DNA from 4 places in the Anoxybacillus andreesenii genome. Region 4 is predicted to be linked to each of the others. Evidence: predicted binding sites of a transcription regulator. Region 4 holds the regulator's gene; each other region holds the start of a gene.
What was found. Region 4 encodes Rex, which represses fermentation and respiration genes when NADH is low (regulators of the CRP and FNR family bind a similar motif). Its sites were predicted from a motif close to TTGTGAAATATTTCACAA; they were not measured.
Positions count from the first base shown of each region.

Region 1: the regulator Rex is predicted to act here: its motif matches at 1,201-1,218, upstream of J2S07_RS09050 (DoxX family membrane protein).
Region 2: the regulator Rex is predicted to act here: its motif matches at 1,245-1,262, upstream of J2S07_RS14830 (4Fe-4S dicluster domain-containing protein).
Region 3: the regulator Rex is predicted to act here: its motif matches at 1,511-1,528, upstream of J2S07_RS12365 (DoxX family membrane protein).

Region 1 is NZ_JAUSTU010000007.1:90,809-92,999, forward strand. Features, by position in the region: gene J2S07_RS09045 (polysaccharide biosynthesis protein) at 1-996, shown strand, start outside; gene J2S07_RS09050 (DoxX family membrane protein) at 1,304-1,819, shown strand; gene J2S07_RS09055 (RNA polymerase sigma factor) at 1,960-2,191, shown strand, end outside.
Region 2 is NZ_JAUSTU010000014.1:82,082-84,272, forward strand. Features, by position in the region: gene J2S07_RS14815 (penicillin acylase family protein) at 1-98, shown strand, start outside; gene J2S07_RS14820 (hypothetical protein) at 182-307, shown strand; gene J2S07_RS14825 (SCO family protein) at 528-1,130, opposite strand; gene J2S07_RS14830 (4Fe-4S dicluster domain-containing protein) at 1,343-1,939, shown strand; gene napA (nitrate reductase catalytic subunit NapA) at 2,038-2,191, shown strand, end outside.
Region 3 is NZ_JAUSTU010000011.1:26,139-28,329, forward strand. Features, by position in the region: gene J2S07_RS12360 (DEAD/DEAH box helicase) at 1-790, opposite strand, end outside; gene J2S07_RS12365 (DoxX family membrane protein) at 895-1,389, opposite strand; gene J2S07_RS12370 (hypothetical protein) at 1,839-2,048, opposite strand.
Region 4 is NZ_JAUSTU010000036.1:5,217-7,407, forward strand. Features, by position in the region: gene J2S07_RS19995 (ABC-F family ATP-binding cassette domain-containing protein) at 1-64, opposite strand, end outside; gene moaC (cyclic pyranopterin monophosphate synthase MoaC) at 227-721, shown strand; gene J2S07_RS20005 (redox-sensing transcriptional repressor Rex) at 753-1,412, shown strand; gene J2S07_RS20010 (YdiK family protein) at 1,443-1,652, opposite strand; gene J2S07_RS20015 (CPBP family intramembrane glutamic endopeptidase) at 1,649-2,191, opposite strand, start outside.

The DNA of each region.
Region 1 (2,191 bases), on a different contig from region 4:
CTTTTTAAATGGCTGATAGTCGTCCTTATTCCGCTTGTTTCCTTTACGTCCATCGCAAGAGGGTTCTTTATGGGAAAGCAGCAGATGGGCAAGATTGCATTGGCGAATTTCATGCGGAAATTTGTCCAGCTCGGCCTGCTTGTGTTCTTGTTTCAGCTGTTTGAATTTGATATGGAATCGGCTATTTTGATCGCTTTTTTTACTTTTGTAGGAAGCGAGTTTGTCATTTTCTTATATTTGCTTCATATGTTTTACCTTCAGTATCAACAAATGAGGCCTCGTTCCTCAGAATATATTAGCGGCAAAGCTGTACGGAAGAATTTGATCGCGGTTTCTGTTCCTACAACAAGCATAAGAGTCTTTCATTCGTTAACCCATGCGATCCAGCCCTTTTTAATTAAAGCGGCCCTTCTACAATCCGGAATGACTGCAAGCCTAGCAACCGAACAATTTGGCCTCATGGCAGGTGTGGCGATGACCATCGGCTTCTTTCCAGCCTTTATTGCTCATTCCTTATTAATTGTTCTGATTCCAACTGTGTCAAAAGCCTATGCCCAAAGGGATCTGGATAGGCTGCAGCATTTATTAAGACAGGTAATTGGAGTTACCTTCTTATACGGTATGCCCGTTGTCCTCGTATTCTATTTTTTTGCCGAGCCATTAACAAATCTGTTTTTAACCTCCGAGACCGCGGCCCTTTATTTACAAGTATTAATTCCCTACTTCCTTCTCCATTTCTTTGTGATTCCTTTCCAGGCTTATTTAATTGGGCTTGGTCTATTGAAGGATGCCTTCATTCATAATGTGTGGTCGACAATTGTTTCCTTTGCTCTGATTTATTTTCTTGGCTCGATGCAAAGTTTCGGTATGGATGGAGTGATCATCGGAATGAATACAGGTACCGTTCTTCTTACCCTGATGCATTACTTAACCATTTGTAAGAAAATTGGAGTATCCTATTATTCTCTAAAAAGAGTGGCAAACCCATCTATGTGATTAATTTTTTTGTAAAATAATTTCAAACCTGGAAATAGTTAAAACTACTGAAAAAAGTCACTCCCATTCACAAAACAGTCAAAATTAAAAAAATAGCCTCTTATTAGAAACCCTTCAAAGTAAGGGTTTTTTCTGTTCTATAACATGTGAGACCCTTCTAGAAAATAATAGAATTCAAATATTTGTCAAATCATTGTTTCTAAAATGTGACAAAAGTCACAAAATAATGTTATTGTCAACTGAAAATGATAATCTTTAATTGTAAGAAGAAATAATATTTCTATTATTAAGAAAAGGGGAGATTATGATGTTTGGAAAATTATTAAGAGAAAATAATATTGTTGCTGGTATTTTAACCATTGTAAGAATATATTTGGGCTGGGCATGGATGTCAGCAGGCTGGGGGAAAATTACCGGCGGCTTTGATGCAAGTGGGTTCTTAAAGGGAGCAATTGCAAATCCGGTTATGGGACCTGATGGAAATATGGTCTATAGCGGTTGGGTCTCCTTCCTTGAAAGCTTTGCGATTCCTAATGCAGGATTATTCAATTTCCTTGTAGCTTGGGGAGAGCTATTAGTCGGTCTTGGTCTTATTCTTGGATGTTTCACAACAGCAGCTGCATTCTTCGCCTTAGTCATGAACTTTGCATTTATGCTGTCAGGTACAGTATCTCATAACCCAACTGATGTGATTATGGGAGTCTTCATTGCGGCAGCAGGTTATAACGCAGGTAAATTTGGTTTAGATCGTTTCGTATTGCCATACCTTCGCAAGCTAGTGAGCAAAGGAAAAAGCGAAGCAGGCCATTCGATATCCGCATAAATAATGATTGGTAGAGAGGAAGGCAGTGGGTTTAATCCCACTGCTTTTTCAATTTCTTTAGAGAAAACTGTAGGGTTATTCCTTCGCATAAGCGTCTATTAGGGTGAAGAGTGTTTTTGTGCTTTGAGGAGGAAAAAACATTGACAAAACAAATCGAAAATCAATTAGAAAACATATTTGAAGAATGGGTACAGGAGAATGGACAATCGCTATTAAACTATATTTATAAACTAGTTCAGCATAAGCAGCTCTCAGAGGATTTATATCAGGAGGTATTGATTTCTTCCTATCTTGCCTTACCAACCTTTGAAAATCGGTCCAATCTAAAAAGTTGGATTTATAAGATTGCCATCAATAAATGTAAGGATTATT
Region 2 (2,191 bases), on a different contig from region 4:
ATTGGTATCATAACCAAATGAAATCCTGGGTAGATGGCGATTATCACGAGACAACCATTCAGAACTATAAAGGAAAGAAATTAAAATTAACTCCTTAATAAATTTTTTTCATTTTTTCATAGTTTATTCATATTTGTTGTTTACAATAAAGACAACAAGGAACGGAAAAGGAGTTTTGGAGATGGACAGGAAGAAATTAATTGAGCTCGTCGATCGTCTAAAAAAATCTGGTATTAAGGCAAGTATCACAAAACCTCGCTCTAAGACACTCATTGTTCTAAAGCAGCAAGCGGCTCCATCGAATTAGTTTGGCTTTTTTCTAACAGCAAAATATCGCATAATGTAAAAAGGAAGCGAACATCGCTTCCTTTTTGTATTAGGTGCTGTTAAATATTAATGTTGCTCTTGATACCGCCATATGTGCATGTGTTCACTACGTTGCTCGTACCGAGCAAAACCCGTTCACACATATGGCTAATATTACAACTGAACATTAACCCAGCCTTGTATTAAGAAATGAGCCTTCATTAGTCAAGCTTCTTCATAATTTTGTCGAATATTTCTTTTCTGTTGAACTCTTCTCCCATTGGGAAACGTTTGATGAAACGGTTGTTTTCATCTAATAGGTAAACGAATGTGGAATGAATAAAGAATCCATCACCTGGATCTCTGAACTGGAATTGAAAGGTCCCAGCTAATTCTTCAATTTGTTTGATGTCCCTCTTAATATTCTTTTGGTCACCAGTAAGGAAAATCCAATTCCCATCATCTTCCACTTCGAAATTCTTCATATATTTTATTAGTTCCTCTGGCGTATCGCGATAAGGGTCAATCGTAATGGTCAAGAATTGAATTTTATCTCCAAATACTCCAGCATCTTGTAAATCCTTCTTCAGCATGTTCATCTTCAGAGTTGTTGTTGGGCAAATGTCTGGACAATTCGTGTACATAAACTCAACGACCTTCATTTTCTTTTCCGATTCAGAGAACTTATACTGCTCATTGTTCATCGTGACTAATTCGATATTTTCAGGAATAACAGATGTTTGATCTCGAATGATGAAAAAAGATATTCCAGCAATGATACCGATAGCTACTACAACTCCACAAATAATATATATTTTTTTCACGTCACAACCTCCCATCATTAAAGATAAGTAATTAGCGATGAAAATACTATGGATATATTGTGAACTTATTTTTTCGCCCCTCTTGTTTGGAATTTGGACAAGATTGTTAGAGATTTGTGAACTTTTTGACTTTGTGGAAAATATCACAGAAATAGTTGTGGGAAAAATCTAACATGTGAATAAGCCACTTAACAAAATTAGGGTGTGAGGCTATGAAAGGGAAAGGGCTTGCTAAATTACTGATCGGTGGTTTTGCAGCGTATGAGCTCCTAAATATGATGAAGGGTGGAAGTAAGGCAGTTTTACGTCCGCCGGGGGCAGCAGATGAAGATGAATTTCTTGCATTATGTATACGATGTGGGAAATGCAACCAAGCCTGTCCGTATGATTCGATTCTCATGGGAACTGAGAAGCTTGGGCTCGGAATAGGCACTCCTTATCTTGTAGCACGTGAGAGTCCATGTATGCTATGCAAGGATTTTCCCTGTGTGGAAGTGTGTCCAACAGATGCCCTGCATGGGATCTCGGATGTAAGCGATGTCAATATGGGTGTGGCAGTTATTGATACTGAGGCATGCATCGCATACAAAGGGATGCGTTGCGAGGTCTGTTATCGCGAGTGCCCATTAATTGATGAAGCGATCAAGCTTGATATTCATCTAAAGCCAGATGATAACATCCATGCCATTTTTGCTCCAGTGATCGATGAGGAGAAATGTGTCGGCTGTGGGATATGCGAGCAACGCTGTGTCATTGACAATCCTTTGGCCATTAGAGTCAAGCCTCGTGAGATATCTGGGATCTTCTAATTTTTTTTGCAATATCGCTTGCTGGAATCGAGTGGCATTTGTCACTTTAAAATTATCTTTTTGATTAATCTCTTACAAAAAAGGGAGGAAAAGGAATCATGGAACTGACAAGAAGAAGCTTGCTAAAGGCTACGGCAATTTCCGCTACTTTAGCTGTTGCTGGCTGTAAAAAGGAAGAGGGGAAGCCAAAAACCTCAACTGCTACTGCCCAAGAGACTGTAGAGCCGGATGAATGGAAGTCGACGGTCTGCC
Region 3 (2,191 bases), on a different contig from region 4:
GAACAGGACCGAGCCTCTTTAATCCTGGCAGAACTTTTTCCAGAAAAAAAGAAAGCTGTTCCTGAGGGATCGGGATATAGCTTAAGTTGGTATTCTCTAGCATTTCCTTTATACTCATGAATTGCTTGTAGCCTGCTTGATCCAAATGGACAAGTACCCCATTGTCAAGAACACAGTGGTACATCGGCATCAGCATGATCTGCCCCAAGCCCTGTATGGATAGCTGATACCCCTGTCCCGTTGCTTCTTTGAAATCAAATTGAACAGTATGGAGTGCCTCTGACAATTGTAGTCCGCGAAACACTTTCCCATTGTACTTAAGCTGGGTGCTTGGTACATTGATGAGATATGAAAGGACTTGGCTCCAGGAAGACGGTGGAATCAACAAGAGATTTTTTTTATTAATGGATTCCTCAGGAAAAAACTTATCAACACCGCAAATTTGAATCAGTTCTTGTATTAGCTCATCCACTTCACGTTGAAAGCAGTGAATCGCTGGATCGTATGTAAAGGTTACCGAAAGATCATATCTTTTTCCGTTCTGTACATTTTTAAAAAAATTCTGTATTTCAAGTACAGGTATTTCTTCGACTTGAATTTCTATCCCGAATAGGTTTTGGCCATGTTCATCTTGGATTGTATGAAGGATGAATTGTGTTTCAAGAACCTTTCTATCCTCAAAATATTGCTGATTCCTAGTTGCACGAAGAGGCCGCTCCTCAAATATACGTAATAATTCATCTGATAAGCTTTGTTTTTCCCTTGAATTACTTTTATGATTAATCCTCAAATGGACGGCTCCTTCCTTAGCTAGTTCATTCCATTTATATCATAAGGATACCAAAAAAAGAGGAGGACGAAACCCTATGATTTCGTCCTCCTCATAAACACCCTTTAATTTTGATTAACCACTGCTCTATTATCTTTGTTTAATTTTGCTTTAATAAACGGTACTGCAAAGCGGTCGACGCCCCAGTAATAGCTTCCACTTCCTGCGAATAAAAGAACCATTGCAACTGTATATAAAATTGGATTAGTGCTAGTTGTTCCTGCTAACATGAAGTTCAAGTTCATAAATGCTCCTGCAATTAAAGCTGGGATAGTAGCTGCACCAAGAATGAGTCCGAGTCCCACTAATAATTCACCATAGGCAACCAAATGGCTAAATAAATCGGCATTTGGTAATGCAAAACCTTCAAGGAATGCTGCGTACCATCCTTGTACTGCTGGATGATCCCCACTCGCACTCGCAATTGCGCCTTTCAGAAATCCTGAAGCATCAAACCCACCTGTTATTTTACCCCAGCCTGCTTCAATCCATTGAAGACCAAGCCAAATTCTAATAATTGTCCAAGCTACAGATACTTGTGGAGTTTTCCACCATTTCATCATAAACCTCTCCTTTTTTGTGATATCATTCACAATTTGATGTAAAAAATTTTTGAATACAAAGGTTTGTATGATAAGCCGGCCAGCTTATAGTTAATAGAAAGTAACTTGGGTGAACATCTTGTGAAGTTTTTCACTTATTTTCTATAGTTTTACTATATACCATTCCAACAGTGGAAACAATCCAATTCACAATTTCTACATATTAATTTTGAGAAATTTGAACAAAAAATGAACCTACTTATCCACACCCCTGTTGATAATGTGGATGAATATAATAAAAGCCTTGTTATATATTAATTCATCCCACTTTTTCATTTGTAGATAACTTTTTGTGAGTATTTCCTGATAATAATGTGGATAATGTGGGTAACTTTGTGGATGGTTGTTATAAAGGTACTTTTTATGTGGATATCTTTTAGGATAACTTATAAAAAAATAGCAACCCTTTATGAGCTGCTTTCATTGGATTCACCGCTTGGAATCTCCCATATTGATTGAATTTGTACCATATTGGCTTTAAGACGGTACTCATGAGACTTTTTAATAACTAATTTCTCAATTGCTTCTTCCTGAGTCTGTGCGTGGATTAAGCTTCGGCCATCTAAGACACTATCATCCTCCACCACTGCATACCAGGAAATTCGATACGTCTTCATATATCCACCCCTTTTGACGATTCTAGATGCCTTTTCTCTATCATACTTCTTTTCTCTCATGAATGAAATGTTCCAAAGAGATTTGATAGATTTTAACAATCAAAGTGGGTGGAAAACTACGGCTCTTTTCTCAACCATTGTTG
Region 4 (2,191 bases):
TATTCGTTAAAATGGGATCAGCCCCATATGATTTTGATAATTGATTTACCTGCAATAAGATCATCGTTTTCACCTCAGTATTTCTAGCAATAGTGTAACGTACAAAAATGGGAACGGCAATAAAAGAAGGTTATGGGCGGTATTTAAAAATCTTTTGTGAAAGTCATAACAATGTTTTCACAAATCTGTCAAAATAGTGTATAGTTTGAAGTGAGGTGTATAGAATATGGCTGAATTTACTCATTTTAACGAAGAAGGCAGAGCCAAAATGGTCGACGTTAGTGATAAAAAGGAAACGGTTAGGACCGCAATTGCTAGCTCAAGTATTACGGTAAATAAAGAGATATATGACCAAATAACCAACAATACAATTAAAAAAGGGGATGTCCTAGCCGTCGCACAGGTGGCGGGAATTATGGCCTGCAAAAAGACTGCAGATATTATTCCAATGTGCCATCCGATTCCGCTAACAGGTGTGAACATTACCTTCAGATGGGAGCGAGAGAATGAAAATTATCGTCTCATCATTTTGGCCTCAGTCAAAACAAAGGGAAATACAGGAGTAGAAATGGAAGCGCTAACGGCTGCGTCGGTCTGCGCCTTGACGGTTTACGATATGTGTAAGGCCGTTGATAAAGGGATGGTCATCGGAAAAACCTACCTCGTTGAAAAAACAGGTGGAAAAAACGGTGATTTTAGAAGAGAGAATGAGATTTTATAAGCTAGACTTATGATAGGGTGGGGGAAATAGGATGAGTAATGATACAGTGAAAATTCCTCAGGCAACAGCAAAAAGGCTGCCGTTATACTACCGGTTCTTAAAGAATTTACATTCATCAGGGAAGCAGAGGGTATCATCTGCGGAGCTTAGTGAAGCGGTAAAGGTAGACTCTGCAACGATTCGTAGAGATTTTTCGTACTTTGGAGCATTAGGGAAAAAGGGTTATGGGTACAATGTGAACTACCTATTGAGTTTTTTCCGTAAGACACTTGATCAGGATGAGTTAACAAATGTAGCCCTAATAGGGGTTGGAAATCTTGGAACGGCCTTCTTAAATTATAATTTCCTCAAAAACAATAATACAAAGATTGCTGTTGCCTTCGATGTAGCTGAAGATAAAGTGGGCACAACCATCGGGGATATAACTGTTTTTCACATGGACGATATGGAAAAAGTGATCAAAGAAGAGAACATCACGGTCGCTATCTTAACCGTTCCTGCTCAGTTCGCCCAGTCGATTACAGATAGGCTGGCAAAGGTAGATGTAAAAGGGATCCTTAATTTCACACCAGCAAGGCTAACGGTTCCTCCGACAACACGAGTCCATCATATTGACCTTGCAGTTGAATTGCAGTCATTGGTCTATTTCTTAAAGCATTATACGGTGGATGAGGAAGAAGTAGTGGAATAAAATGAAATGAAATGAGCCTTTTTGAAGGGCTCATTTCTTATTTTTCTGGATAGATTTAAGCTTAAAATGGAAGAAGACCATGCGAAGACCGCCTCCTATATCAAAGGTGGCTAAGAGAATGAGCAGGTAGGTAAAAAAGCCCCATTCCCCAGTTTGCTGCAGGTTTTGGATGGCGAAAAAAGTAAAAAATAAGCCAAACACAATATATAGAATTCCTGAAAACAAGGTAGACTGTCTCATAGGAAAAAACCTCCAATGAAGCTTTGCACCTTGTCGGCTTCTCGGAAAATCCGTTCTATGTCTTCTTTATATACGGATTGGACGAGTACAACAAAGGTATTCATAGCGACATGTGCACAGATTGGCACAATGATTCGTTTTGTTTTGATATAAAGAAAGGCAAAGGTAAAGCCCATTGCTGAATACAAAAGTAAGTGTTCAGGCTCCATATGCGCCAGGGCGAAAATAATGGAGCTGATCAAAGCCGCAATGAAAAAATTGAACTTTTTATAAAGTGAACCGAACAATATTTTTCGAAAGACAATTTCTTCAAGAATGGGACCAATAACAGAACTTACTAATACAACAATAGGAAAAGACTCAATAAGTGAAAGAATTTGCTGTGTGTTCTCCGAGCCCAATTCAATCCCCAGCCATGTTTCAATATTTGCGGCTAGGCTCTGGGAAAATAAAGCAAGAAACACACCTAAGATCGCCCAGACCGTTGACTGAGTCACGGATGCAGCGTTTCGATCGGGTATGGGGTTTTTCCATTCATT